DNA from 4 places in the Streptomyces sp. B3I8 genome. Region 1 is predicted to be linked to each of the others. Evidence: riboswitches for the same ligand, from Rfam matches in the RefSeq annotation. Region 1 holds a riboswitch; each other region holds the start of a gene.
What was found. A riboswitch is a leader RNA that binds a small molecule or an ion and turns the genes downstream of it on or off. The one in region 1 is predicted to bind cyclic di-AMP.

Region 2: it holds a riboswitch for cyclic di-AMP, as region 1 does, so the genes downstream of both, QFZ64_RS30285 (M23 family metallopeptidase) here and QFZ64_RS16845 (M23 family metallopeptidase) in region 1, are expected to answer to the same signal.
Region 3: it holds a riboswitch for cyclic di-AMP, as region 1 does, so the genes downstream of both, QFZ64_RS35390 (NlpC/P60 family protein) here and QFZ64_RS16845 (M23 family metallopeptidase) in region 1, are expected to answer to the same signal.
Region 4: it holds a riboswitch for cyclic di-AMP, as region 1 does, so the genes downstream of both, QFZ64_RS06115 (C40 family peptidase) here and QFZ64_RS16845 (M23 family metallopeptidase) in region 1, are expected to answer to the same signal.

What each region holds. Positions count from the first base shown of each region.
Region 1 is NZ_JAUSYN010000002.1:3,328,419-3,333,910, forward strand. It holds gene QFZ64_RS16835 (PrsW family intramembrane metalloprotease) at 1-940, shown strand, start outside; gene QFZ64_RS16840 (aldo/keto reductase) at 891-1,835, opposite strand; gene QFZ64_RS16845 (M23 family metallopeptidase) at 2,118-3,182, opposite strand; cyclic di-AMP (ydaO/yuaA leader) riboswitch at 3,194-3,350, opposite strand; gene QFZ64_RS16850 (PP2C family protein-serine/threonine phosphatase) at 3,730-4,857, opposite strand; tRNA gene QFZ64_RS16855 (tRNA-Met) at 5,031-5,107, opposite strand; gene QFZ64_RS16860 (MarR family winged helix-turn-helix transcriptional regulator) at 5,222-5,492, opposite strand, start outside.
Region 2 is NZ_JAUSYN010000002.1:6,330,115-6,335,606, reverse strand. It holds gene QFZ64_RS30295 (MBL fold metallo-hydrolase) at 39-1,226, opposite strand; gene QFZ64_RS30290 (SGNH/GDSL hydrolase family protein) at 1,391-2,176, opposite strand; gene QFZ64_RS30285 (M23 family metallopeptidase) at 2,405-3,319, opposite strand; cyclic di-AMP (ydaO/yuaA leader) riboswitch at 3,324-3,486, opposite strand; gene QFZ64_RS30280 (tyrosine-protein phosphatase) at 3,975-4,772, shown strand; gene QFZ64_RS30275 (DUF6126 family protein) at 4,794-4,913, opposite strand; gene QFZ64_RS30270 (helix-turn-helix domain-containing protein) at 4,910-5,492, opposite strand, start outside.
Region 3 is NZ_JAUSYN010000002.1:4,263,423-4,268,914, forward strand. It holds gene QFZ64_RS21160 (helix-turn-helix domain-containing protein) at 1-855, shown strand, start outside; gene QFZ64_RS21165 (SRPBCC family protein) at 912-1,364, shown strand; gene QFZ64_RS35390 (NlpC/P60 family protein) at 1,361-3,562, opposite strand; cyclic di-AMP (ydaO/yuaA leader) riboswitch at 3,676-3,849, opposite strand; gene QFZ64_RS21175 (ATP-dependent DNA helicase) at 4,249-5,492, shown strand, end outside.
Region 4 is NZ_JAUSYN010000002.1:871,278-876,769, reverse strand. It holds gene QFZ64_RS06130 (helix-turn-helix transcriptional regulator) at 1-453, opposite strand, end outside; gene QFZ64_RS06125 (ATP-binding protein) at 737-1,171, shown strand; gene QFZ64_RS06120 (DUF6328 family protein) at 1,297-1,851, opposite strand; gene QFZ64_RS06115 (C40 family peptidase) at 1,987-2,460, opposite strand; cyclic di-AMP (ydaO/yuaA leader) riboswitch at 2,464-2,673, opposite strand; gene ddaH (dimethylargininase) at 3,309-4,157, shown strand; gene rocD (ornithine--oxo-acid transaminase) at 4,154-5,383, shown strand.

The DNA of each region.
Region 1 (5,492 bases):
CGCGCTGACCGCCGAGCACCGGCGGGTGCGCCGGACGCTGGCCCCGCTCGGCGGCCTGCTGCTCGCGATGGGCATGCACTCCCTGTGGAACGGCTCCACCTCGTTCGGCGACGGCTACGGCTTCTTCGCGGTCTACGGGGCGTTCATGGTGCCGATGTTCGGGCTGCTGACCTGGCTGGTCATATCGACCCGGCAGCGGGAGCTGCGGACCGTGCGCGCCGAGCTGCCGGCGTACGTGGCGGCCGGCTGGCTGACGATGCCGGAGCCCTTCGTCATGAGCTCGATGAAGGCTCGGCGGCTCGCCCGCGACCAGGCCAGGGACCGGCTCGGCAAGGCGGCGGCGCGGACGGTCGCCGAGTACGAGGCGTACGCGACGTCGCTGGCGTTCCTGCGCCACCGGGGGCGCTCGGGCCGCGCGGGCGCCGACTTCGTCGCACGGGAGCGGGAGCTGCTGCGGGAGCTGTGGCACCGGCGGGAGGTGGCCCGCCCGGCGCTGGCCCACGCGGGCCACATGCTGGCGGGGTCGGTCCTGTGGGGCGTACCCCCGGTGTACGGGCACGGGCCGGTGTACGGGCACGCGCCCGGGTACGGGCACGCGCCGGGGTACGGCAGCCAGGGCGCGGGGCAGGCGTACGGCGGGGGTCAGGCGTACGGCCAGTTCCCGGCGCACGGCGGAGGCGGCCCGGTCCACGGGCAGTTCCCGGCGCACGGCGGAGGCCCGGTCCACGGCGGAGGCGGCCCGGTCCACGGGCAGTTCCCGGCGCACGGCGGGGGGCCGGTCCACGGCCACCACCCGGCGTACGGCGGAGGCGGCCCGGCGTACGCACAAGCGCCCCACGCCCAGGCACCTCACGCCCAGCCGGCCCACCCCCCGGCCGCCCACACAAGCGTTACGCCGACGCCTCCGCCAGCCGCGTCGTCTCCTCCTCCGTCAGCGTGACCTCGCCCACCGCCAGAAGCGCCGGGAGCTGCTCCACCGTCCGGGCGGAGGCGGTCGGCGCGAGGACGGTCGGGCGGGCGGCGAGCCAGGCGAGGGCGACCGTGGCGATCTCCACCTCGCGCGCGCCGGCGATCTCGTCGAGCGCCTTCAGCACCCGCGCGCCCCGTTCGGTGTCCACGAGCTGCGCCACGCGCCCCGCGCGCACCGAGTCCACCGTCGCTCCCGGCCGGTACTTCCCCGTCAGGAACCCCGAGGCGAGCGCGAAGTACGGCACCGCGGAGAGGCCGGCGTCCTCGGCGACGTCCTGGAGGGCGCCCTCGTAGGTGTCCCGGGAGACCAGGCTGTAGTGCGGTTGGAGGGCGACGTAGCGGGCCAGGCCCTCGCGTTCGGAGAACTCCAGCGAGGCGCGCAGCCGCTCGGCCGAGATGTTGGAGGCTGCGATGTGGCGCACCTTCCCCGCCCTGACCAGCCCGTCCAGCGTGCCGATGATCTCCTCGACGGGCACGTCGGGGTCGTCGTAGTGCGTGTAGTACAGGTCGATGTAGTCCGTCTGGAGCCGCCGCAGCGAGGCGTCGGCCGCCGCCCTGATGTTGCCGGCGGACAGCCCCTGGTACTCGGGGTGCCGGCCGACCTTGGAGGCGAGGACCACGTCGGAGCGGTTGCCACGCGCCTTGAACCACCTGCCGAGTACGGTCTCGGACTCGCCGCCCTTATGGCCCGGGACGAAAGCCGAGTAGCCGTCGGCGGTGTCGACGAAGTTGCCTCCGGCGGCCGTGTAGGCGTCCAGCACGGCGAAGGACGCGGCCTCGTCGGCGGTCCAGCCGAAGACATTGCCGCCGAGGCAGAGGGGAGCGACCGCGAGATGGGTTGAGCCCAGAGGGCGAAGTGACATCATTTAACGATGTTAAGTAGAAGTCTCCGCAGTCCGCGCGCGGAATCGCGGACTCCGGGACGATTCCGTCGCGAATCGGCCCGGCAGGGCAGTGCGCTGCCCGAAAGGACACGGCCGGCCGGCGATGCACGGCACGGCACGGCGGGGCCGGGTCGGTGGGGCAGGCGCAGCCGGAATCGACTCGACGGGGACCGGCCCGGCCCGAAGCCCGGCAGGGACCGGCCCTGCCAGAGGCCCGACAGGGACCGGCCCGACAGGGACCGGCCCGGCGGGGCCTTGGCGGGCTCAGGGATTCAGCCCCTTGCCGTGCAGCCACGCCATCGGGTCGATCCCCGTGGCCGCGCCGCCGGGGTGGACCTCCAGGTGCAGATGCGGACCGGTGACGTTGCCGGTGGCACCGACGCGGCCGATGACCTCGCCCGTACTCACCTTCTGCCCGACACTGACGCTGATCGAGGACTGGTGGCAGAACCAGAGCTCGGTGCCGTCGTCGAGGGTGAGGATCGTGCGGTAGCCGTAGGAGCCGGCCCAGCCCGCCTCGGTGATCGTGCCGCTGTGGATCGCCTTGATGAGCGTGCCGGTGGGCGCGGCGAAGTCGAGGCCGGTGTGATAGCCGGACGACCACATCGATCCGGCCTCACCGAAGGTCGAGGTGATCGTGTACGAGGAGGTCGGCAGCGTGAACTGCTTGGCCAGCTCGGCGAGTTTCTTCGCGGCGGCCTTCTTCTTGGCCTCCGCCTCCGCCTTCTCCTTCGCGTCGGCGGCCTTCTTCTCCGCCTTCGCCTCCGCCTCCTCGGCGGCGGACGCCGCCTGCTTGGCGGCGGCGGCCTCGGCGGCCTTCGCGGTGGCGCTGTCCACCTGGTCCTGCTGGGCCTCGGCCTGCCGCATGATCCGGGCGCGCAGCGCCTCGCCCGCGTCCGTGGTGCCCGCGGCGGTGTCGACGCCGGTCAGTCCGGCGCCGGTGAGCGGGGCGGAGGCGGTCTGCGCGGTGGTGTCGGCGTGGTCGCCGGAGTCGTGACCGGAGTCGTCACCGACCAGCGCCTTGGCCGACTCGGTGACCGAGGACAGGTCCGGCAGGGAGATGGAGACCGGCGGCTTGGCGGTCTGCGCGGTGGCCATGCCACCCGCGCCGACCGCGGCGATCACGCCGACGCCCAGAACGGTGGAGCTGCGCGCGAGTCCGCCCCCGCGCTGCTTGGCGACGCGGTGCCGGCCACGGACGGGACGAACGGACTCCGCGGTGGGATTCCACTCCTCCCAGGTGCCCTCCTCGGAACGGCGGTCGAAGTCGACGACCTCGGTGCCGGCAGGAGCGTACGAGGGGTTCTGGGCAGGCCGGTTGGACGCCACGTGGGCGCACTCCTTTCCTTCCTCTCGCCTGCCGGGTTAGCTGACGGGTTCGGAGCAGGAAGGTCTCCTACGCGTGTACGACGGCCGCGTCCACTCGGCGGCCGCCGCGCGATTCACCCCTGAATGGTGGTTCCCCGGCTCCCTTGCGGGATTAGGCAGATGAGCACGGGGCCGCCTCCTGTGACGGCTGGGACGACCGTGCTGCGTTATCGAACGTTAATAGACCTGGGGTGCACATTCCAAGCTGTTCAGTGGCCCGAGTTACACGTCTTGGCCAGGACTTTTGCGCCACGAGCCCCGCAAAACGGGCGAGTTGACCGGGCCCCATGAGGGCCTCAGGCAGAGCCGCGCCCCGGACGTGCGGTCAGTAAACCCACCGGGGGACACGATCCGGTCACGACAGGTGACACCCTCGGCACCCACCGGCACCGACGCCCCGCACCGTCCGGAAACGCCGGTACGAACACCCTCGGAAACGACGGCCCGGACGTCCTCCGGAGACGACGGCCCGGACGTGGCCCCGGACGTCGCGGCCGACCATGCCCCCTCAGGGATGTGGCCGTCGTACCGCCAGCAGCGCCAGGTCGTCCGTCGCCCGTCCGCCGGTGTGCCGGGCGACCTCGTCGGCAAGGAAGCTCAGCAGCGCGTCCGGCCCGGAGAAGGTGCGGCCGACGAGCCGGGTGGCGGGGTCGTAGAACTCGCCGTGCCGGTCGCGGGCCTCGGAGAGCCCGTCGGTGTGGAAGAGGAGCGTGGCGCCGTACGGCAGCGCGGCCTCGTCCGCGCGTTCGGGCCACCTGCCCAGCTCGCCCATGCCGAGCGGCAGTGCGGACTCGCGCGGTTCGAGCACGCGCAGCCTCCCGTCGTCGTACAGGAGCAGCGGGGCGGGGTGGCCGCGGTTGACGAGGCGGACGAGGGTGCAGTCGTGCGGGATCTCGGCGAGGACGGCGGTGGTGAACCCCTCGAAGGAGTCCAGGTCCCGGCGTCGGCCGGCCTCGCGGGCGAGCGCGCGTTCGAGCCGCTGGGCGACTGCGCCGAGCGTGGCCTCCCGCTCGGCGGCCTCCCGGAACGCCCCGATGACGACGGCGACGACGCTGACGGCGCTGATGCCCTTGCCGCGCACGTCCCCCAGCACCAGGCGCACGCCGTGCGGGGAGTCCTGGACCGCGTACAGGTCGCCGCCGATCGCGGCCCCGTCCTGCGCGGCCTCGTAACGTGCGGCGACGTCGAGGCCCGCGACGCGCTCGGCCGGCTGCGGCATGACGGCGAGCTGCGCGGCCTCGGCGATGTGACGGACGGAGGCCAGCCGGGCTCCGGCACGGCCGACGAGCACGTTGATCAGGACGGCGAGGGCGGCGACGGTGCTGACCGTCAGCAGCTCGGTGGTGGTGTCGATGTTCGACATGACGCCGAAGGCGAGGTGAATCGCGGCCACGGCCAGGACGGCGACCACGGCTGTCAGGACGGTACCGCGCAACGAGTACAGGAAGGAGGCGACGAGGGGGGCCGCGGTGAAGAGGGGAGCGGCGGTGAAGTCGACCGGAGTGAGGCAGTCGTAGACGATCGCGGCGGCGAGCAGCAGCACCGGGAGGAAGGGCAGCGCGACACGGACGCCGGCCGCATCGCGGCTGCTGTTCCCGGCGGTCACGGTCGACCGTTTCTCAGTCCGCTGCCCCACGTCACCAGCGTCACCGGGGCGGCGTCGCGGGGCACCCCCCGGTGAGCCGGGCGGGTGGCGGGGACGGAGTGGGCGGTTGGAGGTGGCGGTACGGGACGGCGGTACGGACAGTGAACGGTGATACGACAAAAACCCCGGGGGCGGAAGCCTTTCGGCCTCCGCCCCCGGGGACGTGGTAGCGGGGACAGGATTTGAACCTGCGACCTCTGGGTTATGAGCCCAGCGAGCTACCGAGCTGCTCCACCCCGCGTCGGTAGAACCAGTGTACGTCATCCTGGGGACGCCGTTCACCACGTTTATCTGGGCGGCTGCTCACCCGGTCACCCGGTCGCCCGGTCGCCCGCACCTCCCTGCGGCGAACCGCTCAGCGGGCCGACGAGCGTCGTCGCCAAGGGAGCGCGTCACCGCACGTCGTGCGCTGTTCCTCGCTGCCCAGCGCCCCCGCGATCCGCGTGCAGATCTCTTCGAGCTGCCCCACCTGCTCCGGCGTGAGCCGGTCGAACACGGCGGCGCGCACCGTCTCGACGTGCCCCGGGGCCGTACGCTCCAGCAGCCGCGCCCCCGCGTCGGTGAGCACCGCGATGCTGCCGCGCCGGTCGCCCGGGTGTGCCTCGCGCCGCACGCTGCCGTCCCTC
Region 2 (5,492 bases), 3.0 Mb from region 1:
TCGGAGAGCGTCCCCCGAGAACCGGACGGATCCGTGTCTCAGGCCTCACCCACCTGGTCCACGGTGCGGTCGGTTGCCCCACCGGCCGGAGGCCAGGCCTGCCAGCCGCCGGCCGGGGCCTGGGCCACCTCGCGCCACCACGGGAAGACGGCTCCCGCCGCGGCCGGTTCGAGGGGTTCGCCCGGGCGGGGGGCCACCATGGTGGCGCCCGCGCGGTGTGCCGCCCACATCGTCCGCTCGCCGGGCTCGGCCCACGGGTGCGGTGCCAGGTTGAAGGTGCCCCAGTGGATGGGCAGCAGGACGCCCGCGGCCGCGTCCCCGCCCTGCAGGTCACGGTGGGCGTCGACGCCCTCCTCGGGGGTCATGTGGATGTCCGGCCACATGTCGCTGTACGCGCCGATCTGGATCATCGTCGCGTCGAACGGGCCGTGTTCCGTGCCGATGTCCTTGAAGCCGAAGAAATAACCGGTGTCCCCGCTGTGGTAGATCCGGTGGTGCTCGCCCGCGACCACCCAGGACGCCCACAGGGTGTGCTGTCTGTTGCGGATGCCGCGGCCGCAGAAGTGACGGGCGGGGGTGGCGGTGAGGGTGAGCCCGCCGACGCGCGTCGACTCGTTCCAGTCCAGCTCGCGCATCCGGTCCGGGGAGACGCCCCAGCGTTCCAGGTGGGCGCCGACGCCGAGCGGCACCGCGAAGAGCGTGTCCGTGCCGGCCAGTGCCTTGATCGTGGGCAGGTCGAGGTGGTCGTAGTGGTCGTGCGAGATGACGACCACGTCGACCGGGCCGAGCGCGGCCAGCGGCAGCGGGACGGGGTGCAGCCGCTTGGGGCCGATGAAGTCGAACGGGGAGCAGCGCTGCCCCCACACCGGGTCGAACAGGACGCGCTGTCCGTCGATCTCGGCGAGGATGCTGGAGTGGCCCGTCCAGGTGAGCCGGAGGCCGCTCTTCGGGGGCCGGGCGAGGTCGGCGACGGTCGTGGCGTGCACGGGGATGGTGCCGGTGGGGGCCCGTCGGGCGCGGGACTCCTTGTCGAGGTACTCCTTGGCCATCCCCAGGGCGGAGCCGCCGGACTCGCGGGTGCGGGTGCCGTCCGGGTTGACGAAGACGCCGTCGGCGAAGTTCGGGGAGCGGCGGATGCGGGCCATGCGTGCGCCCGTCGGGTCCGCGCCGAAGGAAAGCGGCCGTATGGGGCGCGGCCGGGTGGTGGGGGTACGTAGGCCGGTCACGGCGTCTCCAGTGGTGATCGTGGTGCGGTCCGTTTTCCGCGTCAACGGTTGTGGGGCGGCTGTGGGTTCCCGGGGGGTGGGTGGGGGTGCGGGGGTACGGGGAGGGCGCCGGGGAGGTCCTTCGCCCCCGCCGCCCCTTTCCCGTCCCGACCCCGGGCTCCCCCTCAGACCGCCGTGCCGATCCGCATCCTGATGTCCTCCGGGGACAGCGGGCCCTTGGCCACCGCCGTGTCGCCGGAGGACTGGCCGCGCAGCCGTCGGCCGATCCACGGCACGAGGTGCTCGCGCGCCCAGTGGATGTCGTCGCGGCGGATCTCCAGCGTCCCGCGCGGCGGCAGCGGCGGCCACGGCTGGTCGGGGTCGGCCGGGATCTCCAGGCCGAGGAGCTGGCCGGCGCGCAGGGCGACCCGGGTGTGCCCCTCGGGCGAGAGGTGCAGCCGGTCGGTGTCCCACGCCCGCCGGTCCTGCACCGTGCGCAGCGACCACAGGTCGAGCACGGGGCACCCGTAACGGTCGGCGATGGCCCGCACGTGCCCGTTGTACGTCGCGATCTTGCCGCGCAGGTGCTTGAACACGGGGACACCGCGGGTGTCGAAGCCGGTGGTCACCATCACCGTGCCGACCGTGCCGGTGAGGCGGGCGACCGCGCGCTCGAACCGTTCGGCGACCTCGTCCGGGTCGGTGCCGGGCCGGATGATGTCGTTGCCGCCCGCGCAGAAGGAGACCAGGTCGGGAGCGAGCTCCAGGGCCCGCGGGAGCTGGTCCGCGACGATCTGGTCGAGCAGTTTCCCGCGTACGGCGAGGTTGGTGTACCGGAAGTCGCCCTCGGGCCGCCGGTCGGCGAGGAGGACCGCGAAACGGTCGGCCCAGCCGACGAAGGCCCCGTCCGGCCCGGGGTCGCCCACGCCTTCGGTGAAGCTGTCCCCCACCGCCACGTACGACCCGATCACTGATCTGTTGTCACTCTTCGAATCGTCTGCCACATCGGCCCATCCTTCCTCCTGGGATGTGAGCTACGCGACCGTAAGGAGGGATTGACGGGCGGTGAGATACCCCACGGGTCAAGGCTTGGTCAATCGCGGAATAAGGCGCCGTCGCGACGCGCGGGGACGAAAGGGCACGGCCGAAGGCCGGACCCCGGGGATCGAGGGTCCGGCCTTCACAGGGCGCGGGAGCCGTCAGCCGACGGTGACGCCGTGGGCGCGCAGGTAGGCGACCGGGTCCACGTCCGAGCCGTAGTTCGGGGTGGTCCGGATCTCGAAGTGCAGGTGCGGCCCGGTCACGTTGCCGGTGGCGCCGGAGAGGCCGAGCTGCTGGCCCTCGGTCACGGTCTGGCCGGCCGAGACGGAGAGCTGCGAGAGGTGGGCGTACTGGGCGTAGTGGCCGTCGGCGAGCTTGAGGACGACCTGGTTGCCGTACGCGCCGCCCCAGCCGGCGGAGACGACGGTGGCGTCGGCTATGGCCTTGACGCTGGTGCCGGTCGGGACCACGAAGTCGGTGCCGGTGTGGTAGCCGCTGGACCACATGCTGCCGGCGGTGTGGTAAGCGGTGCCGATGACGGCGCCCTGGACCGGCAGGGTGTACCCGGAGGAGCTGCTCGCGGCGGGCTCGGCGGAGGAGGCGGCGGACCGGCCGGTCTGCGCGGACGCGGGCTTCTCGGCGTTCGCGGACTTCTCTGCGGTGCCGCTCCTGGCCGGGGCCTCGTGCGCGGCGGAGGACGAACCCGTCGCGTGCGCCGGAGCCTTGGCACCGAGGGTGAGCTTCAGGCCGGGGTGGATGAGCGACGGGTCGGTCCCGACGGCCGCACGGTTGTCGTCGTAGAGCTTGTGCCAGCCGCCGGCGACGTGCTGCTCGTCGGCGATCCTGGCGAGCCAGTCGCCGGCCTTCACCGTGTAGGTGCGGGCGGCGCCCTCGTGAGCGCCCGCCGTGACGGAGGTGGCGGAGTGCTCGGGTGCGGCGGCCGGGGTGGCCGCGTGGGCGCCGGTGGCAACCAGCAGGGGCAGCGCGATCGCGGCGCCACCGGTTCCGGCGGCGGCGAGGGAGGTGGTGATGAACCGGGCCTTGGTACGGCGGTGCTTACCCTTCGCGGGCATGTCGAATTCCTCTCCTGCGCCTGCGAGGTGAGCTGTCGGGTGCGAGCTGGAGATGCCCGGCCGTGTGATTCCACGGCTTTACCCCGAGCCTGTCCTGGAAGACCGGACCAGGCGATGTACCTGTGGGTCCCCCGCTCCTGCCGAGTGCGGGTGGGTGAGTGCGGATTCCGGGCGGCGGCAGGATTAGGCGTTCCGCTCGGAACGAGGGGGAACGTAAGCGAAATGGCGCCGCGACCACAAGCTTTGGATTTCCCGGGCACCGGGTTCTCTTGATCGATTCACAGAATTCACGCCGCCGCACAGAAATGGACGATCTTCTTCTCCCGCCGAATTCACCGACGGAACAGGCGAATTACGTGAACATGACGTTCGACGCCCCGTCACGGATATGACGCTGCTCACGCGCCGCTCGTCGATGTGGAGCAATACCGGGCCAGTTGGAGTGAAGCGACCAAGAATGACTATTCGGACAGAAACCCCTTATAGGGATCGACCGATTGGCCGCATGGTCCGTTTCACGGCATTCGCGGCGATGAGAGGCCCGTGGACGATGCGTGTACGGAACATGCTTGCCGGGGGCACCCGTGCCGTATCGTCGTCGGCGGTACGCGCCCCGCCGACGAGCCGCGTCGGCGGACGGATGGGAGGAGCACCCGTGACACAGCAGGTCCCGTCGACCGAGCCCGAGCTGGCCGGAGTGCGCAACTTCCGCGACCTGGGCGGGCTGCCGACCACGGACGGCCGGCGCGTGGCGTTCGGCAGGCTGTTCCGCAGCGGCCACCTCGCCCATGCGACGGCCGAGGACGCGGAGTTCCTCACCTCCCTGAACCTGCGCACGGTCTTCGACTTCCGCAACGCCGCCGACCACAAGCTGGAGGGCCCGGACGTGGAGCTGCCGGGCGTACGCAACGTGGGCATGCCGCTGTCCGACCCGGCCGACGGCGCGGAGTTCTGGAAGATGGTGCGCGAGGGGGACCTGGACCAGCTGCGGGAACTGCTGGCCGACGGCCGGGCCGAGGCCCGCATGATCGCCTCGTACCGCGCGATCGTCCGCGGACGCACGGCGGAGCACGCGCGGGTGCTGGGCACGCTGGCCGACGGCGGCGCGCCCGCGCTGATGCACTGCTCGGCGGGGAAGGACCGGGCGGGGCTGTCGATCGCCGTGACACTGCTCGCCCTGGGCGTGGAGCGGGACGCGATCGTCGCCGACTATCTGGAGTCGAACGCGAAGCACCGCCGGTACAAGGTGCGGCGCACCGCGTCCTCGCCGGACGCGTACTCCGCCGAGGTGATGGAACTGCTCGGCCCGCTGTTCGACGCGCGGGCCGAGTACCTCCGGGCGGCGTTCACCACGATCGAGGAGACCTGGGGCGGGGTGGACGCCTACCTGGGACAGGGTCTGGGAGTCACCCCCGAGGTGCGCACGCGGCTGCGCGAGCACCTGCTGGACTGAGGAAGCCTCCCCGGGCCGGGCCTACTTGGCGCCCACCTGGAAGAGCAGCCAGATGAAGGCGGCGAAGAGGTGGCCGACGGCCAGGTAGACGAGCAGCCTGATCCACAGGGCGCGCGGGAATTTCGTCTCGTAGTCGCTCATGGGGTGTCTCCGGTGAGAGGTCCGAGGCAGAGCGCGGTGCTCGGGCTCTGCAGGAGGGTGTGGACGAACAGCAGCTCGCAGCCGGCGCGGTCGGCGGCGGCGAGGCGGTGCGGGGTGAGCGAGTCGAAGTGCGCGCTGTCCCCGGCGTCGAGGAGATGCGCGGTGTCGCCGAGGCGGAGGCGGAGCCGGCCGCGCAGGACGTGGAGCCACTCCTCCCCCGGGTGGACGCGGACGATGTCGCCCTGCGTGCCGTGCGGGACGTGGACGCGCAGTGCCTGCATGCCGCGGGCGGGGGCGCCGGCCTGCCAGTACGTCCAGCCGCCGGCCTGCGTCGGTTCCGCGCGGGCGGCGCGGACGACGGCGTCGCGCTCGGCGACGGTCTCGCCGAGCAGTTCGGAGACGGTCGTGCCGTAGACGCGGGCGAGCGTGAGCAGGACGGGGAGTGAGGGGTGGCGATGGCCGGTCTCCAGGCGGGAGAGGTGGGCCGGCGAGAGGTTCGCGGCCTGGGCCGCGGTCTCCAGGGTCATGCCTGTGCGGTGGCGGTGGGCGCGGAGTTGCGGGGCGACGGTGGGGAGGGCC
Region 3 (5,492 bases), 940 kb from region 1:
CCGTACGCGGAGGTCGACGCGGAACGGCTGGTGCGCCGCACGTACTGCAGTTGGGAGGCGTCCTCCTGGCGGTCCCTGCTGGTGCAGTGCTTCACGCACGCCCGGGAGGCAGAGCGGCTCGAACTGCCCGGAACGTCCGACCTGCACCTCGTGCTCTGCACCCACGGGGACGCCGTCATGCGGACCGGCACGGGCGGCGGCAGGACGGTACGGCGGCGCTGGATCCCCGGCCGCCTGGAACTCATGGTCCCCGGCCGGCCGACCACGCGCGGCTACCGCACGGCGTCGACGCTGCGGACGACACAGGTGCACATCCCGCGCGCGACCGTCGACCGGACGGCGGCGCAACTGGGCGTCGGGGAACCGGACTTCGAGGCGCTGGCCGCACATCTCGGCGAGGGCGACTCGGCCGTCGAACATGTCGTGCGCGCACTGCCGGCCGCTGCGGGCGCGAGCGACCTGTACGCGGAGTCCGCCGCCTCCTTCCTCACGACGCACCTGCTGACCCGGGGCCGGGGCGGGACTCCCCCCGGGCCCGAACGCGCGGCCGTCCGCGCGGGCATCGCCGTCATGCGGGAGCGCCTGGCCGATCCGCTCACCCTCGCGGACCTCGCCGCCGAGGTCCACCTGAGCGTCTACCACTTCATCCGCGTCTTCCGCGACGCCACCGGCGAGACGCCCCACCGGTACCTCACCCGGCTGCGGATCGAACGGGCGCGGCACCTGCTCGCCGGTACCACCCTCACCGTCGGTCAGATCGCGGAGCGCTGCGGGTTCTCCGGCCCCGGCGCCCTGTCCGCGGCCTTCCTCGCCCACACCGGAGTCCGGCCCTCCGTGTACCGCAAGAACGCGTGACCGGGAAGGCAATCGCGCGCATGTCGCCTACCGTCACGTCTTCCTAGCCTGGCGACATGCCTCATAGCTACAGGGTGACGTCCCACTCGCACGCGACCCCCGGTGCCGTCTTCTCGCTGCTCGTCCGGGGAGGGACGTGGCCGTCGTGGTCGCCGATCGAAACGGTCGCGATCGAGGGCGGCGGGGATCCCGACGACCCGCAGAAGGTGGGGGACATCAGGGTGTTCCGGACCGGCCGGGCGACCTCCAGGGAGCCGATCGTCGAACTCGTCGCCGACCGGAGGTTCGTCTACGAGAACCTGGGCGGCCCCTTCCGTTCCTACCGCGGCGTCATCGAACTCACCGAGGCCCCACGGGGCGGCACCGACCTCACCTGGTCGGGGACCTTCACGCCGAAGGTCCCCCTCACCGGCCGCTTCCTGCGGCGGTATCTGACCGGCTACATGCAGCGGATGGCCGACGGACTGGCGCGGTACGCCGGCCGTTCCGACTCCTCGACGAGCCGCTAGGCGAGCCGTATGACGCCGCGGACCGCCGCCTCACCGTCGAAGTACACGGACTCCTCCCGTACGTACGCGCCCGGACGCGGGGCGTGGATCATCATGCCGTTGCCCGTGTAGATGCCCACGTGGCCGAGGTCGTCGTAGAAGAAGACCAGGTCACCGGGGTGGGCCGCGGCGAGTGGCACGGTCGTGCCGCACCGGGCCTGCTCGGCGGGCGACCGCGGCAGCAGGAATCCGGCGGCCTTCCAGGCGGCCTGGACGAGGCCGGCGGCGTCGTACGAACCGGGGCCGGTCGCGCCCATGACGTACGGCCGCCCGGTCTGCGCCCGGGCGAACGCGGCGGCGGTCGCGGCCTTGTCCGCGGCGAGGGTGCCCGCCGCGGCGGGGGCGGGCGTGGTGGCGCCGGGGGAGGAGAGTCCCGAGTGGCTCGCGGGAGGGAGGCCGCCCGTGGTGCCTGTGGCCGGGATGCCGGCCGTGGTGCCTACGGCCGGGATGCTGCCCGTGCTTTCGATGGTCGGGAGCGAGTCGCCACTGCCCGCGGGCGCGTACGTGCCGGCGCCCGCGGCGGCCGGGAAGGTCACGGTGAGGCCGGTGGCGGGAAGCGGCCCGGGACCGCCGCCGGTGGCCGCGTATGAGCCGACACCGCCGATGCCGGGGAGGCCGCCGGTGGTGCCCGGGGCGGAGAATGAGCCGATGCCGTCCGTGGCCGGGAAGCTGCCGGTGCTGCTCACGCCGGGGAAGGCTCCGGTGCCGTTCGCGGCGGGATACGCGGGGGCGCCCTCCGCCGCCGGGAAGGCTCCGGTGCCGTTCGTGGCCGGATAGGGGTCGGGGGCCGTCGGGTGGGCGTTGCCCGTGCCGAGGCCCGCTACGGCCGGGTACGCGCCCGTGCCGCCCGCGCCCGGGAACGCTCCGGCGCCGTCGCCCGTGGGGTACGGACCGGTGTTGCCGATGGCCGGGAAGGCCCCCGTGCCGTCCACGGCCGGGAAGCCGCCGTCAACCGCGGGGAAGCCGCCTGTGTTGTCCACCGCCGCCGGGTAGGCACCCGTGCCGTCCATCCCGGGGTAGGAGTAGGCAGTGCCGAGGGCCGGGAAGGAACCGGTGCCGTCCGCGGGAGGGAACGGCTGGGAGGCGCCCGCCCCCGCCATGGAACCCATGGAACCCATGGAACCCGTGGAACTCATGGAACCCATGCCGCTCACCGCCGGGAAAGCCCCGGTGTCCGTGCCCGGGTACGCGCCGGAGCCGTCGAAGCCCGGGTAGGCGGCCGCGCCGGCGCCCATGGCCGGGAACGAACCCGTGTTCTCCACGCCCGGATACGCGCCCGTAGTGCCGACCGCCGGGAACGACCCGGTGGCGCCCACGGTCGGAAAGGAGCCGGTGCTGTCGACGGCCGGGAAGGAGCCCGTGCCGCCCACGGCCGGGAAGGCATCCGTGCCGCTCGTGCCCGCGTACGCCCCGGACGGCATTCCCTGTCCCGGTCCCGGGGCGAGCTCGGCCGTGGGGGAGGAGAACGTCCACGACTGCGACTGCGACTGGGGCTGCGCCTGGGGCGCGCTCTCCAGTGCCGCACGCGGGGCGCCGGTCCGTTGCGACAGCAGTACGCGCGCTGCGGCGAGCTTCCGCTGCGTCGCCTCCTTGGACGTCCGCGGCGACCGCTGCGGCGCCGCGCTCGGCGAGGCGGGCTTCCTGGGCGCCGGCAGTGCCGGCAGCTCCCGTCCCGAAGTGCCCGGCCCGAGGGCCGGGGTCTCGCGGGCGGCACCCAGCGCCGGGGCGCCCGGCCTCCGCCGCCGCTTCTCCGTCGCGGCCACCAGTTCGGCGACGGTCCTGTCGATCGACGACTGGCGCAGGCCCTGCGGTCGCCGGTCCCCCGGGCGCTGCGCGGACCGACCGGGTGCCGGACGGTCCGGTCGCCGGTCGGCCGGCAGCACCGCCGCGACGGACGGGCCGAGTTTCGCGCGCGCCGTGTCGAGCCACTGCGTGCGCTTGGCGGCCTCCGCGGCGGGCCCCGACCGCTGCCGCTCCTTGGCGGCCAGGACGCGCGTCGCGTTGTAGGTCTCCGTGGCCGTCTCGACCCGTTGGTACAGGCTGTCGATCCGCTGCTGGACCTCCGCGTGGCTCGGTCCCGGCGGCTCGGCCTCGGGCGCGACATCCCCTGCCGGGGAGAACAGGGCCATGGGGTCCACGGCCATGGGATTCGGGGCCATGGGTTCCAGGGCCCGCGACGCTCGCGCGGGCGTACCCGGTCCTGCGGGGACCGCGGGAAACGCGGCGCGCGCACCGGCAGGGAGCGGTTTCTGGTCCGACGCCAAGGGAGGCGACTCCTTCCGTGCTCCGCCTACCGGGTTAGCTGTCGGATTCGGGCGGATGATTCCGGAAGGACTGCCCTACGGCCCGTACGCGCGGGGCGGTTGGGCCGATTCACCCCAGGTCTCGGTTGGGTCCCCGGCTCCGGCTGCCCGCGGGGGCGGGCCGGACTCGGCGGAGGCCGCGCGGCCCGGCGACGTTCGCCGGTTGCGTCGAGCGGCCTGTCGGCACCGTAGCCAACGTGTGTGTCTCGTGTGAAGGTCGGAGTGCGTTATGTCCGATACATTTTTGTGACCTTCGCGTGAGGATCCGGTTGCCGTCGACGGTTCCGGCCAACCTGCGTAATCGTTCCGTCAGTTGCCCGTCCACCGGCCCGTTCCGTCGCCGCCGCCCGGCCACCAGCGGTGATCGCGCCGAGACGGCGTCCGGGCGACCGACCGGACGGTCTGAAGCCCGGCCGCCGTGGTGGGCACCGTCGCCCGGCTGAGAGCTTCGTCACGCGGGCCGCCCCGGCGCCCCGGGGTTCCCTACGGAGTTTCCGAGGGGGAGGCCGGTTGTCGGTGGGGCGCCCTAGACTCGGGATGCGATGAGCAGCCTCTTTGACGACAGCTTCCTGGCGGACCTCCAGGCCCCGCGGGCCCACGGTGAGGAACCCCCGCCACCGCCCGAGGACGAGCACGTACCGGAGCCGATTCCGGACGATCTGTTCGGCGGGAAGTTCGACGTGCCCCCGGACAGGTGGCAGGCCGGAGCGGGGGGCTCCGGCGAGGCCGGAGCCGGAGGCGGGTACTACCGCAACGGCGCCCTCCGCCCCGTCCTGGACGCGGCGGCCCTCCTGGACGGGCTGAACGAGAACCAGCGCGCGGCCGTCGTGCACGCCGGCTCCCCCCTGCTCATCGTCGCCGGCGCCGGCTCCGGCAAGACCCGCGTGCTCACCCACCGCATCGCGCACCTGCTGGCCGAGCGCGGCGTCCACCCCGGCCAGATCCTCGCCATCACCTTCACCAACAAGGCCGCGGGCGAGATGAAGGAGCGCGTCGAGCAGCTCGTCGGCCCGCGCGCGCACGCGATGTGGGTGATGACGTTCCACAGCGCCTGCGTCCGCATCCTGCGCCGGGAGAGCAAGCGGCTCGGCTTCACCTCGTCCTTCTCGATCTACGACGCCGCCGACTCCAAGCGTCTGATGGCCCTCGTCTGTCGTGACCTGGACCTCGACCCCAAGCGCTTCCCGCCGAAGTCCTTCAGCGCCAAGATCAGCAACCTGAAGAACGAGCTGATCGACGAGGAGGACTTCGCGGCGCAGGCCGCCGACGGCTTCGAGAAGACGGTCGCCCAGGCCTACGCGCTCTACCAGTCGCGGCTGCGCGAGGCCAACGCGCTGGACTTCGACGACCTGATCATGACGACGGTCAACCTGCTGCGTGCCTTCCCGGACGTCGCCGAGCACTACCGCCGCCGCTTCCGGCACGTCCTGGTCGACGAGTACCAGGACACCAACCACGCCCAGTACGCCCTCGTGCGCGAACTGGTCGGCACCTCCGAGCACCCGGTCGACGTGCCGCCGGAGGCCCAGGTGCCGCCCGCCGAGCTGTGCGTCGTCGGTGACGCCGACCAGTCGATCTACGCCTTCCGCGGCGCGACGATCCGCAACATCCTCCAGTTCGAGGAGGACTACCCGGACGCGACGACGATCCTGCTGGAGCAGAACTACCGTTCCACGCAGACGATCCTGTCCGCCGCCAACGCGGTCATCGAGCGCAACGAGTCCCGCCGCCCGAAGAACCTGTGGACCAACGCGGGCTCGGGCGCGCAGATCACCGGCTACGTCGC
Region 4 (5,492 bases), 2.5 Mb from region 1:
CAGCGTGTCGAGGTTGGCGTCGTCCGGCGGACCGATCGCGGCGCGGGTCACCGCACGGGCGTACTCCGGTGTCTGCAACAGCCCCGGCACGACCAGCGTCTCCAGCGTGCGCATCGCGGAGGCCTGCGACTCCAGGCTGATGAAGTCCCGGTAGGCGGGCGGCAGCACCCCCCGGTACGCGTGCCACCAGTTCTGCCGGCCACCGCCGTCCTCCGACCCCGCGAGCACCAGCAACAACTCGCGCAACTGCGGGTCGACGACCCCGTAGGCGTCCAGCAGCAGCCGCACATCGGCCGGTTTCACTCCACTGGAACCTGTCTCGATCCGGCTCACCTTCGACTGGTGCCAGCCCACCCGGGACGCCGCCTGTCCGCTGGTGAGACCCGCCTGCGCGCGCTGGGCGCGTAATTCCGCGCCGAGTTTGCGGCGGCGCACCGCTGGTCCGTACTGCATGGCCGACTCCTTCCGCCCGGCGTGCGCGCACGCGCCGCGGTGACGGTGAGCGACAGCGGGCCCGGTGGGCGACGGTAGAGGATGGACCGAGCAATCGCCCATATACGGTCGGTCATCGGATAGTTCACCGCTTCGGGCGACAGATATATGCATATCTTGGGGGATCGGCAGCAGGGAGCCCGTGGGTGGTGGCAGTCTGACGCGCAGCACCAAGTCCGGGACCGTACGCGAACCGTCCGCTCCGTGCCGGGCTCCGGTCCCGTGGGAAAGGGGCGACGTCGCCATGGCAGATCACCAGGAAGCATCCGTCACTCTGCCGAGCGATCCCGCCTCGGTCTGCGCGGCCCGAAGATACGTGGCGGGCGTGCTCACCGACTGGGGACTGCCACCCGACGCCGCCGACACCGTGCGCCTGATCGTCTCCGAGCTCGCCACCAACGCCGTGCAGCACACCTTGGGGATGTCGCCGACCTTCACGGTCGACCTCGCCCTGGACCGGGACGAGCAGCTCCGCGTCGGGGTCACCGATGGCCATCCGCGCTTCCCCGAGCGGCTGCCGGCGGCCGTGCAGCGGGACAACGGGCGCGGTCTGGTCATCGTGCGCTGTCTGACCGCGGAGTACGGCGGGCGGCTCAGCGTGCGGCCCACCCGGGAGGGCGGGAAGAGGATCGAGATCGAGCTGCCGTGGAAGGTGCCCGCGATCCAGCCGGACCCGTGACGGGACGGGATCCAGCCGGGCCCGTGACGGGACGGGATCCAGCCGGGCCCGTGACGGGACGGGATCCAGCCGGGCCCGTGACGGGACCCGGTCCGACCGGACCCGGGAGCGGCATGGCCGGCCGCTCAGCCGCCGGAGTCCCTCCGGTCCGGGTCGTCGGGCGTCTGTGTGGAGCCCTTGGTGACCTGCTGTCGGTCCGTGCGGACACCGGTGCGGCGGACCAGCCGCGGCAGGACGCCCCACAGCAGGACGCATGCCGCCATGGTTCCCGCGCCCGCGGCGATGCCCGCCCCCCGGCCCAGCGTCACGTCCACCACGAGCAGCACCGAGCCGGTGAACGCCAGCATCAGTACCGCCAGGCCCGCCGAGGCCAGTCGTGAGGAGACCTGCACGATCAGCGGCTTGGCGTTCTGCTGGAACAGCGAGCGGTGCAGCGCCGCCGGCGCGGTGAACAGGACGGCCGCCAGCATCGCCAGCAGCAGCGTGACGACGTACGTCGCGCGCTGGAACGTGTCGATGTGCGGGAAGCGCTGCGTGAAGGCCAGCGTCAGCAGGAAGGCGAACAGGATCTGCACGCCCGCCTGGGTGACGCGCACCTCCTGCAGCAGCTCGGCGAAGTTGCGGTCGGCACGCTCCAGCGGGGTCTCGTTGCGTTGGTCGTGGTGAGGACGGTCGGCCATGACTGACAGATAACCGTTCCACGGCCCGTCATGCCCCTGACCGGCACGGACCACCGGGGTGCCGGGGCCCGCCGTGCGGGTACGAACGCCGGGGGCCCGGCACCGGAGTACGGGTACCGGGGCCCCGGCGGGCGGTCAGCGCACCCTGCCGTACCAGACGCTCCTGGTCCACAGCTTCTGCAGCCGTACGACGTCACCCGTCTTCGGCGCGTGCCAGATCTTCCCCTTACCGGCGTAGATGCCCACGTGGTACACGTAACTGCCCGTGTGGAAGAACACCAGGTCGCCCGCCTTGCGGTGGGACGACGAGATGTGACGCGTCTTGTTGTACTGGGCCGCGGCCGTCCGGGGCAGCTTCTTGCCCGCCTTCTTGAACGAGTACAGCGTCAGCCCGGAGCAGTCGAACCGGTGCGGTCCGGTGGCGCCCCACTGGTAGGGGGCGCCCTTCTTCGACGCCGCGACGTGCAGCGCCTTCGTCGCCGTGGTCGCGGCGGACGCCTGGGAGGCGACGCCGGGGACCGCGATGCTGCCGCCCACGGCGGCGAGGGTGAGGGCCGAGGCGGTGCCGGCCCGGGTCAACAGCGACGGGACACGATCGAGCGCAGTCATGCGCAACCCTTCGTCAGCCGCCTGTGAAGGATGACCTGTCGGATTCGGGCTGGCGAAGTTGCCCGGCCGCTGACGCGGCTTCACCCCAAGGGCTGCTCGGCACGGACCGTGTGTCCGTCCCGGCGACCCGTCGTGCTCGGGTCCTCCACTCCTGCCGATCCACTCCTGTCGACCGGTCATCCGGGCGGCGGCAGGATTCGGCGTCCGCCCGGACCGCCCCGCCTCTTGTGGCGGGGGCTGTCGGAAGGGATCTTCACCCATCGAAGTCCGAAAATCCCAACGGAACCGGAGGTTTGTGTTGTTACTCACCACTCTGCTGTTCGAGTGAACACCCTTTGTTTCGGCCCGCGTCCAGAACCGGGAGGAGCCCCGGACCAGCACCGGAACACCTCGTTCCGCTTGGTGTCCACCCGGGTCGCGCAACCGGGCGGGTCCCGAAAGACGAGGTGTGTCTACGCCGAAAGGGGGTACCCCGTCCGGCCCCTCGCGCCGGGAGTGTCGCCGGGTGCGAGGGAACGTGGGGGGCGGCCGCCGGCCGACCGTCGGCCGGCCGCGAGCTCCCGCGGGCCGGCCGTGGGGCGCCGGGGTCGGTCGCCGCCGCGCCAGAAGGATGCGGGCTCCGCGCCACGCGTGAGCCATGACGAGCCCCCGCCGCCCAAGAACCCATGCGGGCCCCCGCCGGGCAGGAGCCGTTGCGGGCCCTCACCACGCAAGAACGTTGCGGACCCCCGCACTCTCACGCAGTGAAGCTGCGCGTACGCGCAGTTTTCATCACTTGTCCGGCGCTCTTCGCCGTCTCTACCGTGGTCTCACCCCCTTCGGCACCGCATCAGCGGAGGTACCCCTTCGTGCCCGAATCCCGTGTGCCGCGCCCTCGGCGCTACCTCGTCTGCGAACCCACGTACTTCACCGTCCGGTACGCGATCAATCCCTGGATGCACCCCGACGTCCCCGTCGACACCGGCCTCGCCCTGATCCAGTGGCGGAACCTGGTCCGCGCCTACCGCGACCACGGCCACACCGTCGAGACCGTGCCCCCCGTCCCCGGCCTCCCGGACATGGTCTTCGCCGCCAACTCCGCCCTCGTCCTGGACGGCCGCGTCTTCGGCTCCCTCTTCCACGCCCCCGAACGCCGCCCCGAGTCGAGCGCCTACGCGGCCTGGTTCAAGGCCGCCGGCCACGACGTGTACCGGCCCGAGTCGGTGTGCGAGGGCGAGGGCGACCTCGTTCCGGCCGGCCGGTACATCCTCGCCGGCACCGGCTTCCGCACCACCCCCGAAGCCCACCGCGAGGCCCAGGAGTTCTTCGGCGCCCCGGTCATCGGGCTGCGTCTGGTGGACCCGTACTTCTACCACCTCGACACCGCCCTGTGCGTCCTCGACCCGGTGGACCCCAGCGCCCCCTCCGCCCCCGGCCGGGAGGCGAACATCGCCTACTACCCGGACGCGTTCTCGCCGGGCAGCCGCGAGGTACTGGCCCGGCTGTTCCCGGACGCGGTGCTCGCCACCCGCCGGGACGCGCTCGCCCTCGGCCTCAACTCGGTCTCGGACGGCCGCCACGTCTTCCTCCCTCCGCGCGCCACGGACCTCGCCGACCGGCTCGCCCGCCGCGGATACGTCCCCGTCCCCGTCGACCTGTCGGAGTTCCTCAAGGCCGGCGGCGGCATCAAGTGCTGCACCCAGGAGATCCGTTCATGACCGCTCCCGCCCGTGACCACCTCACCACCGCCGGTCTGATCAGCGCCGAGGAACCGGTCCTCGCGCACAACTACCACCCCCTGCCCGTGGTCGTCGCCCGTGGCGAGGGCACCTGGGTGGAGGACGTCGAGGGCCGCCGCTACCTCGACATGCTCGCCGGCTACTCCGCCCTCAACTTCGGCCACCGCCACCCCGTGCTGATCGAGGCGGCCCACCGTCAGCTCGACCGCCTCACGCTCACCTCGCGCGCCTTCCACCACGACCGGCTCGCCGCGTTCGCCGCGTCCCTGGCAGAACTGACCGGCCTGGACACGGTGTTGCCGATGAACACCGGCGCGGAGGCCGTGGAGAGCGCGGTGAAGGTGGCCCGCAAGTGGGCGTACGACGTGAAGGGCGTGCCGGACGACCGGGCGACGATCGTCGTCGCCGCGGACAACTTCCACGGCCGTACGACGACGATCGTCGGCTTCTCCACCGACCCCGTGGCCCGGACCGGCTTCGGCCCCTTCGCGCCCGGCTTCCGCGTGGTGCCGTACAACGACCTCGCGGCGCTGGAGGCGGCGGTCGACGGGACGACGGCGGCGGTGCTGATCGAGCCGATCCAGGGCGAGGCCGGGGTGATCATCCCGGACGACGGCTATCTGAGGGGAGTCCGGGAGCTGACCCGGCGCACGGGGACGCTGTTCGTCGCGGACGAGATCCAGTCGGGACTGGGCCGGACGGGGCGCACCCTCGCGGTGGAGCACGAGGGGGTGCTGCCGGACGTGCTGCTGCTCGGCAAGGCGCTCGGCGGCGGCATCGTGCCGGTGTCCGCGGTGGTCGCCCGCCGGGAGGTGCTCGGCGTGCTGCACCCGGGTGAGCACGGCTCGACCTTCGGCGGCAACCCGCTGGCGGCGGCGGTCGGCTCCGCGGTGGTGGACCTGTTGGCGACCGGGGAGTTCCAGCGCCGGGCGGCGGAGCTGGGCGTGGTGCTGCGGGACGGGCTGACCGAGCTCGTCGGCCGGGGCGTGGTCGGCTTCCGCGCCCGCGGGCTGTGGGCGGGCGTGGACATCGATCCGGCGCTCGGCACGGGCCGCGAGATCGGCGAACGGCTGCTGGAGGAGGGGGTCCTGGTCAAGGACACCCACGGCTCCACGATCCGGCTGGCGCCGCCGCTGACGATCACGGCGGACGAGCTGCGGTGGGCACTCGGGGCGCTGGAACGGGTCCTGACCCGCGCGGGCTGAGGCCACGGGCGGGGAAGCCGACACCCGGGCGGGGGAGCCGGTGCCCGTAGGGGCCCAGTGCCCGGGCGAGGCAAGCCGGTGTCCGGGCGGGCCGGCCCGTGCCCGTACG